Regions from separate parts of the Nonomuraea sp. B5E05 genome, predicted to be linked through region 1. Evidence: riboswitches for the same ligand, from Rfam matches in the RefSeq annotation. Region 1 holds a riboswitch; each other region holds the start of a gene.

Region 1 (3,199 bases):
GAACTCGCTCATGCTCAACACGGACGGCGTGCAGATCCCGCAACTCGGCTTCGGCGTCTGGCAGGTGCCTGCCGGCGAGGCGGAGCAGGTGGTGACGACGGCGCTGGAGGCCGGCTACCGGCACATCGACACCGCCGCCGCCTATGAGAACGAGGAGGGCGTGGGGCGTGCCGTGCGCGCGTCCGGCCTGCGCCGCGAGAAGGTGTTCGTCACCACCAAGCTGCGCAACGCCGACCACGCCCGCGCGGAGGAGTCCTTCGACGAGAGCCTGGCCCGGCTGGGGCTCGACTACGTCGATCTCTATCTCATCCACTGGCCGGTGCCGAAGCAGGACAGGTACGTACAGGCGTGGAAGGCGATCGAGAAGATCTACCGTGACGGGCGGGCCAAGGCCATCGGCGTGTCCAATTTCACCGTCGGCACGCTCACCCGGCTCATGACCGAGACCGACATCACGCCCTCCATCAACCAGGTCGAGCTCCACCCGTACTTCCAGCAGCGGGAGATGCGGGCCTTCCACGAGGCCAACGGCATCCTCACCGAGGCGTGGAGCCCGCTCGGCCAGGGCAAGGGGCTGCTCGAGGATCCGGCGCTCGCGGTGCTGGCGGACAAGCACGGCAAGACCCCCGCGCAGATCGTGCTCCGCTGGCACCTGCAACTCGGCAACGTCGTCATTCCCAAGTCCGTGACGCCGTCGCGGATCGCCGCGAACATCGACGTGTTCGACTTCATCCTCGATCCGGAGAGCATGGCCGCCATCGGCGCGCTCAACAGGGGCCTTCGCATCGGAGGCGACCCTGACACGTTCAATTTGGTCTGATCGTCTAGCATCTTCCGCGTGCGGGACTTCACGTGGGGCATCGCGGCGACGGGCGTCATAGCGCGGACCGTGGGAGCGGCCATCGTGGCCGAGCCCGGGATGCGGGTGGGCGCCGTCGGTTCCAGGAACCTGCGGCGGGCGCAGGCCCTGGCGGCCGCGCTGGGCGCGGAGTCGGCGTACGGCTCCTACGAGCACCTGTGCGCCGACCCCGCGGTGGACGCGATCTACGTGGCGACGCCGCACACCGAGCACCTGCGGGTCGCGCAGGCCGCCATCGCCGCAGGCAAGGCCGTGTTGTGCGAGAAGCCGCTGGCCGCGACCGTGGACGACACGGAGAAGATGGTACGCCTGGCGCGCGAGGCGGGCGTGTTCCTGATGGAAGCCATGTGGATGCGGTTCAACCCGCTGATCCGCCTCATCGCCGCCGACGCGCGGCTCGGCGACATCCGGTCGGTGCAGGCCAGTTTCGGCTTCGCCATGCCGTACGATCCGGCGCACCGGCTGTGGGCCCCGGAGCTGGGCGGGGGCTCGCTGCTCGACCTGGGGGTCTACCCGTTCGGCCTGGCCCAGCTGCTTCTGGGCATGCCCACCGGCCTGCGCATGACGGGCTCCCTGGCGCCGAGCGGAGTTGACGCGGAGGCGGGCGGGGTGTTGCTCTATCCCGGCGGCAGGCGGGCTTTCGTGGAAACCTCCTTGCTGGGGAATTACCCGAACCATGCCTGTGTTGTAGGTACGCAGATGCGGGCGGACATCCACGCGCCGTTCTGGGCGCCGGAGCGGATCGTCCTCACCGGGCCTTCCATGGAGCCGGAAGAGCATGTGCTCGATCCGGCCGACAACGGATACGCCGGTGAGCTCCGCGAGGTCCGCGCCGCCACGGCCGAGGGCAGGACCGAATCCTCGATCATGCCCCTTGACGAATCCCTTGCCATGGCAGGGCTTCTGGCCGACGCTCGCAGGCAAATCGCCTAGCTGGGCCTTTATGCAGTTGTAATCCTCTTGCCCCATGTATTACCTTGTGGGGCAACTTACGGCATACGTCCGGTTTGTCCGGCTATGTCTGACCATCGCACGATAGATCACAGGATTGTCCTGTGACCGCTGAATCCGCATCACGCGGAACCGGGGACCCACGTCCTTTGGGGTGAATCGGCACTCTGGTGCCGTAGGGCAGCTTCCACGCCCGAACCCGTCAGCTAACCCGGTAAGCGGCATGGAAGCAAGGAGTTACCCCCTCGATGGCCACGTTCCGTCTTACCGCAATTCCCAAGCGAACCATCACCTGCGCCGCACTCGGCGCCAGCGTCCTCGCCTCGGCCTTCGGCTTCAACGTCGCCGCGGCCAACGCCGACACCCCGCCCGCGGACAAGCCGGCCGCCGTCTCCCCGGTGACCGACTCCAAGCAGCGCGCGGCCAAGGAGACCAAGGTCAACGTGACCGCCTCCCAGGTCCTGGACTTCGCCAAGTCCCAGGTCGGCACCTCCGAGAACGCCGCCGGCGGCGGCACCCCGTACCAGAAGTGGTACGCCGACTCGCAGCGCGCCGCCGAGACCATCGCCCGCGACGGCGGCAACCGGGCCGCGTACCTGAACGCCGCCTGGTGCGCGATGTTCGTCTCCTGGGTCGGCGAGCAGACCGGCGCCCGCCCGCAGATCGGCTGGGACGCCTACACCGTCACCCACGCCAAGTGGTTCGCCGCCAACGACCGCTTCGGCAACAAGGCCAAGCCCGGCGCCGTGGTGTTCTTCTCCTGGGACGGCGGCAAGAAGCTCACCGACATCCAGCACGTCGGCTTCGTCGTGAAGGACAACGGCGACGGCACCATCTCCACGGTCGAAGGCAACACCGGCAACGGCAAGGTCGAGGAGCGGACCCGTCCGAAGTCCCAGGTCGTCGGCTACGGCTACCCCGAGTACGCCGCCTGACCCCGGTCACCGCGAGCGAGCGCGCGTCCCGTTCGGGACGCGCGCTCGCTCGCGTTTCCGCCCGGCCGGCCGGCGGCCTAGCCGTCCGCCGCCGCTCGCTGGATGGCGTGCAGCTCGGCGTAGCGGCCCCGGCGGGCCATGAGCTCGCCGTGAGCGCCCTGCTCGGCGATCCGCCCGCCGTCCAGCACCACGATCAGGTCGGCCATGCGCACCGTCGGGAAGCGGTGGGTGATCAGGAGAGTGATGGCGGCGCGGTGGCGGCGCGCGGCCTGCGCGTACCTGGCGAAGACGGCGCTCTCGGCGGGAGCGTCCAGGGAGGCGGTCGGCTCGTCCAGCACGAACAGCAGCGGCTCCTCCCGCATCGAGGCGCGCGCCAGGGCCAGGCTCTGCCACTGCCCGCCGGACAACGTCACGCCGCCCTCGAAGCTGTCGCCCAGCTCGGTGTCCAGGCCCC
Region 2 (3,199 bases), on a different contig from region 1:
TGCTGGTCGTAGCCGGACTGCTGCTGCCCGTAACCCTGCTGCTGGCCGTAGTCGGGCTGGGACTGGGGCTGCTGGCCGTAGCCCTGCTGCTGACCATACTGCTGGTCGTACTGCTGGCCCTGCTGGGGTTGCTGGCCGTAGCCCTGCTGCTGGCCATACTGCTGCTGGCCGTAGTCGGGCTGAGACTGGGGCTGCTGGCCGTATTGGGGTTGCTGGCCGTAGCCCTGCTGCTGGCCGTACTGCTGCTGGCCGTAGCCCTGCTGCTGACCGTATGGGGGTTGCTGGCCGTAGCCCTGCTGCTGACCATAGGGGGGCTGTTGCCCGTAGGCGTCGTCCGCCCGGTAGCCGACCACAGTGACGTCGGGGTCGGGCTCGCCGGGGTGGCGGCCCGGAGCCTGCTGGCCGTAGTGGGGAGGCGCAGCGTTCTCGCCGGATTCGTCCTGTGGGTACGGCGGCTGTCCGGTGCTCACCGTGTCACCTCGCTTCGAGTGCGCGCGTGGCACGTGTCAGGACACATGCCTGTGCTGCCCAACGTATCGACATAGGTATCAACAATCACCTTTCCATGTGGTCAAGGTCCGCGTCACCCGACGTCAGATGGAGCAGCATGCGGGTGTTGCCCAGGGTGTTCGGCTTGACGTGTTCCAGGTCGAGGAACTCCGCTACACCCTCGTCATACGAGGCCAGCAGCTCGGCGTAGACCTCGGGGGAGACCGGCGTGCCCTGGATGCGGCGAAAACCGTGCCTCGCGAAGAAGTCGACCTCAAAAGTAAGACAGAATACACGTTGCAGACCAAGATCTTTGGCTTGCTGGATCAGCGCTGAGACGATCCGGTGGCCGACTCCCGTGCCGCGGCATTCGGGATCGACGGCCACCGTGCGGACCTCTGCGAGGTCCTCCCAGAGCACGTGGAGCGCGCCACAGCCGACGATCTGCCCGCCACGCTCGGCCACCCAGAACTCCTGTACGTCTTCGTACAGCGTCACCGTGGCCTTTTTCAGGAGCCGCGAGCCCGCGCCCGCATAGGCGTCGACCAGGCGCCTGACCCCCCGCACGTCAGGCGTGCGCGCACGCCGGACCACCACCGCGGTCTCGGGCACAGTCAGTTCGGCCACCTGCTCCATGGCTCTCCAGAGTACAGATGTCATTACGGCTCGGACCTAACTCACATGTCTCCGCCCATCCTGTTACATCTCGTGGCCGGGCGTGCACGGCGTCGCGCCGGGCGGTCGTTCGGGAGGAAGCGCCACATACAGTCACTCCTGCCCGAGTGGCACCGAGATCACCTTGTGACCCTTCGGTTGTGAAACCTCTACAGAGTTGGCAGTTCTGGTTGAGCAGGAACCCGGAGTGCATTAGTGTCCAGCGACGATGATCCCCGCGTGTCGCGCGCGGGGAAGCACGCTCAATTCCTCAGGGAAGCCGGGGACCCGCCGGTGGCGACCGCCATCACGGGGTGAATCCGAGTTTTTCGGTAGGGCTGCTCCGGCCCGAACCCGTCAGCTAACCCGGTAGGCGTCTATGAGAGGAGCCTGGTTGGTGAAGCGCACACTCAACCGTGGGAGGACGTCGGCGGGCAAGCACGCCCGCCCTCCGGAACGCGCCCCGTTGCGCCGCCGTCTCGGTGTGGCGAGTTTCACAGCCGCCGCGCTGCTGCTCTCGGTTCCCACCGTTCCGGCGTCCGCCGACCCCAAGCCCTCGCTCAAAGACCTCGCCGCGCGGGTCGAGAAGATGCACGTCGAGATCGAGACGCTGACCGAGCAGTACAACGGGCAGCGGGAGAAGCTGAAGACGGCCAAGAAGGCCGCCGAGGCCGCGCAGAAGACGCTGACGGCCAGCGAGACGGATCTGGCGGCCAAGCGCGCCAAGGCCGTCCTGCTCGCCCAGAACGCCTACATCACGGGCGGGCTGAGCCGGGCGCTGGCGTTCACCTCCTCCCAGGACCCCGGCAACTTCCTCGACCGCGCCGCGACCACGTTCGCGATCGAGCAGCGGCAGGGCGAGGAGCTCAACCAGCTCACCAAGGCCAGGAAGGCCGCCGAGCGCGCCAGGGCGAGCGCCAGGTCGCGCATCAGCGAGGTCGAGAAGATCGTCAAGGACCTCGACACCAAGCGTGACAAGATCAGCAAGCTGGTCGCCAAGGTCGAGAGCAACCTGTTCAGGCGGGCGCTGGGCGAGGCCGGCCGTCCCGGCACCCGCGCCACCCGCGTCAATCTGCCGATCGCGGGCAGCGGAAAGGCCGCGCAGGCGGCACGGTGGGCGCTCACGCAGCAGCTCAAGCCGTACGTCTGGGGAGCCGAGGGCCCCGGCTCCTACGACTGCTCCGGCCTGGTGATGGCGGCCTACCAGCGGGTGGGCATCTCGCTGCCGCACTACACGGGCAACCAGTGGACGGCCGGGCGGCACATCTCACGCGACGAGATGCGTCCAGGCGACCTGGTGTTCTTCTACAGCGACCTGCACCACGTGGGCATCTATCTCGGCGGCGGCATGATGGTGCACGCCCCTCGGACGGGTGATGTGGTGCGGATCGCGTCGATCGAACGGCGGCCGTTCGCGGGCGCGGTGCGCATCGCCGATTGAAGCTCTGAGCCGAGAGGCGAGCGACGTGAAGGCGCAGTGAGCGGGCGCCGCTAGATCAGCTGGCGGCGTGCCGCCCACGCCACGGCCTCGATCGCGGTGGCGACGCCGATTCGGTCGCAGATGCCGCGCAGCCTCCGGCGTACGGTGCGGCCGCTGATGTCCAGTCGCCTGCCCACCCGATCGACCGTGACTCCTCTGGCGAGTTCCGCCAGTAACGCCAGATCCGCATGGCTCAGCTCAACGCCTTCAGTGAGCACTTCCATCGGGAGCCCTCCCCCCCAACAGCAGGCCTGGACCCCTCTTAGCCAGGCCACAGCCGCTCCTCGCAGACGGTAAACGCATCATGGAAAGGTCGTCAAGCATGACAATCGCCGCTCTTGACCAGCACTATTGACATGATCCGCCGTATGTTGCCGAGTCTCGTCCGCCGGCGGCCTTCGCCGCTCGACATACGGTCCGCGCGCCCTCTCGGTCAGGCCCGACCCGGCGCCGATCGGTCCGGCCGACGTCCCGGTTTTTGATCCATCCGAGCGCTATTTACTGCGTGATCCATACGTACGGGCGGGAACGCGCAGCCGCTCTTCACCACGGGCGGCGGCACGCGGCAAGCCAGGA
Region 3 (3,199 bases), on a different contig from region 1:
CGGCGTACGATTCGGTCGTGCTCGACTACGATCTTGAAGCCGCACATTACGACGAGACCCGTGGCGGTCTGCCGCGGGCCGAAGCCGCCGCCGAGGCGGTGCGCGCTCTGCTGCCCGGGGGCACGCTGCTCGACGTCGCGTGCGGCACCGGGCTGGTGAGCAGGGAACTGGCCGGGCGTGGCCTGCGGGTGCTCGGCGTGGACGCCTCCGCCGGCATGGCGCGGGTCGCCGCGGGGCGCGTGCACGTGGTCCTGGGTGACGGCCGCGCGTTACCCGTACGCGACGGGTCGGTCGACGCGGTCACCACGATCTGGCTGCTGCACCTGCTCGGCGACGCCCGTCCGGTGATCGCCGAGGCCGCGCGCGTGGTGCGGCCGGGCGGGGTGTACGTCACGACGGTCGACAAGCGCGCCGCCCACGGGTCCGGAGGCCGGCGCCGTCCCGCCGACGACCGGGAACTGGTCGTGGCGGAGGCGGTCCGGCACGGTCTGCGCCAGGCCGGCGAGACCACGTTCGTGGGTCACGGGCAGGGGCGGGACGGGCCGGACCCGGTGTTCCGGCTGCTGGCGTTCACCCGCGACGGGTGACAGGGCGAGGTCGGTTTCGCATCGAAAGCGACGCCGTGCGAAGCTGTGGTTGTCCCCAACACCGTGGAGGTCCTCATGGCGGAATCACCGGAGCCGGAAGTCAGCGAAACTCCCGAGGACGAGATGAAGCGCAAGTTCCGCGAAGCGCTGGAGCGCAAGCGCAACCAGCACGCGGGCTCCGGCGCTGGTGGCAGGGGCGTCGACCCATCGAAGATTCACGGGGCGCACGGCCCGGCTGCGAGTAAGAGATCGTTCAGGCGCAAGAGCGGCGGCTGAGCCGGAAGGACTGAGGGGGTACGGCATGCCGTACCCCCTTTCGTATTCCCGGGCTAGGTAGATCTTTGCCCGGTTCATGGCGAATCGTTTGCGTATGTCCGATTCGCTGCTAGAGTTGCCGCCATTACCAGCCGGTGACCTGGCCCTTACCCAAGAGAGGGCCTCCGGCTGGCGCCGAATCCCGACTCGATCGGGAACCGGGGACCCACCTCACTGGGGTGAATCCGGCTCGTGCCGGTAGGGCATCTCCACGCCCGAACCCGTCAGCTAACCCGGCAGGTGTGATGGAGAGGACATAACGCATGTATTACCGCGCCGTACCCCCGAATCGCGTAGCGCCGGCCGCCGCCTGAGCGGCCCCCCTTCCCCCTTTTCTTTCCCTCGCCCGATGTAGTCGCTCGAGCGTGCCGCAGCGCCGCGCCCTCTTGCCGGCGTGCCTCCCCCTCGTCCCCTCGCGAAGGACTTCACATTTTCATGTCTCCCCGTTTTGGCCTGCGTTCCCTTGCCCTGCTCACCGCCTCCGCCGTCGGCTCGATGAGCGTCGCCTGCACCGCGGCACACGCCGATCCAGGGTCCGAGAAGAAGGCCCTGTACAAGGGCTCCACCACGGCGTCGTACTTCTGGGACGACGGCTCGGGCAGGGCCGGCGACACCGGCCTGCCCGCCAGTGGCAAGCCGATGCAGAAGGGCATGGCCGCCAGCCCGAGCTGGCCGCTGCTGACCGAGGGGTACGTGATCTACAAGGGCAAGAAGATGCCCTTCTTCGTCGGGGACAGAGGGCCGGGGGAGCCCTCCAGTCGCGGCATCATGCTGGATCTCGACGCCAAGACGTTCGCCGACCTGACCGGCGGCACCTTCAACCCCCGCTCGCTGATGGTCAACGGCAACGGCGGCAAGGGGCACATCAAGATCGACTACGTCATCACCAAGTGGGGTGACGGCCTGGGCAAGAAGGGGCGGCCGGTGCCCTTCTCGACCGGCGCCTACGCCCGGCGAGGCTGACTTTACGAACGCGGCGCCAGAATGTCATTCTGGTCACCGTGACCCTCCGCGTAGCCGCGAACGGCATCGACATCGCCTACGAAAGCATCGGCTCCCCCGACGGGCGGCCCCTGCTCCTCATCATGGGGCTCGGCGCGCAGCTCACCCACTGGGACGACGGGTTCTGCGAGCTCCTGGTGGAACAGGGGCACCACGTCGTCCGGTTCGACAACCGCGACGCGGGCCTGTCGACCCACCTCCACGACCTGGGCGCTCCCACGACGGGGGCGCCTTCGGCGTACCTGCTGGACGACCTGGCCGACGACACCGCGGGCTTCATGGACGCCATCGGCTGGCCGGCCGCCCACGTGGTCGGCGCCTCCATGGGCGGGATGATCGCCCAGTCCCTGGCCATCCGGCATCCGGCACGGGTGCTGACCCTGACCTCGATCATGTCGACGCCCGGCCCCACGGTCGCTCCGCCGACGGAGGCCGCGTTCGCGGCCCTGACCGCCCGCCCCGCCGCCGACCGCGCGGCCGTCATGGCGCAGGCGCTGGAGACGTACGCGGTGATCGGCTCACCCGGCTACGCGATGGACCGGGAGCGGGTCGTCCAGAGAGCCGGGCGCGCGTTCGACCGCTGCTTCGACCCGGCGGGCACGGGCCGGCAGCTGGCCGCGATCATGGCTTCGGGCGACCGTACGGACCTGCTGGCGAGCCTCACCATGCCGGCGCTGGTGCTGCACGGGGAGGACGACCCGCTCGTCCCGGTCGAGGGCGGCCGGGCCACGGCGGCGGCCATTCCCGGCGCCCGGCTGGTGACTTATCCGGGCATGGGCCATGACCTGCCCGAGCCGCTCTGGCCGGAGATCGCCCGCGAGATCGCCAAGCTGACCGCCGCCTGACTACGCGGCCGCTCCCGGGCTGCGCGGCCGCTCCCGGGCTGCGCGGCCGCTCCCGAGTTGCGCGGACCGCTCCCGGTGCCGGAGGATCTCGGCCACGTGGGTCTCGGCCCACGTGGCCACCGCCGCGATCGGGTCGTGCAGGGAGCGGCCGAGGTCGGTCAGCCCGTACTCCAGTCCTCGCCGGGGGTCTGGGCGTCCTCGTCGGGGAGCAGCGCCTTCTCGTCGGGCTTGTGCACGAGCACGTTGTCCACGTACGACTTCACGGCCGTGGCCAGCCCCACGTCGGCGTTCGCGCCCTCCGACAGGAACCAGCGATGGTCGAGGATCTCGTGGAAGAGCTGCGCGGGCTCCAGCTTCCCGCGCAGCCCGGCGGGGATCGCCTCGACCGTGGGCTGGAACACCTCCGCCAGCCACCGGTGCGCCACGATGGCCTCGTCCTCGTGCCGCAGG

What was found. Region 1 has a riboswitch for cyclic di-AMP ahead of ABGB01_RS43575 (CHAP domain-containing protein). Riboswitches for the same ligand answer to the same signal wherever they lie in the genome.
Region 2: another riboswitch for cyclic di-AMP. It lies ahead of ABGB01_RS14395 (C40 family peptidase); the one in region 1 lies ahead of ABGB01_RS43575 (CHAP domain-containing protein).
Region 3: another riboswitch for cyclic di-AMP. It lies ahead of ABGB01_RS24235 (hypothetical protein); the one in region 1 lies ahead of ABGB01_RS43575 (CHAP domain-containing protein).

What each region holds. Positions count from the first base shown of each region.
Region 1 is NZ_JBDPMJ010000048.1:24,999-28,197, forward strand. It holds gene ABGB01_RS43565 (aldo/keto reductase) at 1-820, shown strand, start outside; gene ABGB01_RS43570 (Gfo/Idh/MocA family oxidoreductase) at 839-1,792, shown strand; cyclic di-AMP (ydaO/yuaA leader) riboswitch at 1,910-2,046, shown strand; gene ABGB01_RS43575 (CHAP domain-containing protein) at 2,059-2,745, shown strand; gene ABGB01_RS43580 (ABC transporter ATP-binding protein) at 2,823-3,199, opposite strand, start outside.
Region 2 is NZ_JBDPMJ010000006.1:327,403-330,601, forward strand. It holds gene ABGB01_RS14385 (RDD family protein) at 1-470, opposite strand, end outside; gene ABGB01_RS14390 (amino-acid N-acetyltransferase) at 556-1,125, opposite strand; cyclic di-AMP (ydaO/yuaA leader) riboswitch at 1,394-1,534, shown strand; gene ABGB01_RS14395 (C40 family peptidase) at 1,541-2,584, shown strand; gene ABGB01_RS14400 (LuxR C-terminal-related transcriptional regulator) at 2,635-2,847, opposite strand.
Region 3 is NZ_JBDPMJ010000013.1:67,327-70,525, reverse strand. It holds gene ABGB01_RS24245 (class I SAM-dependent methyltransferase) at 18-587, shown strand; gene ABGB01_RS24240 (DUF5302 domain-containing protein) at 663-863, shown strand; cyclic di-AMP (ydaO/yuaA leader) riboswitch at 1,026-1,160, shown strand; gene ABGB01_RS24235 (hypothetical protein) at 1,338-1,865, shown strand; gene ABGB01_RS24230 (alpha/beta hydrolase) at 1,904-2,749, shown strand; gene ABGB01_RS24225 (DUF4032 domain-containing protein) at 2,908-3,199, opposite strand, start outside.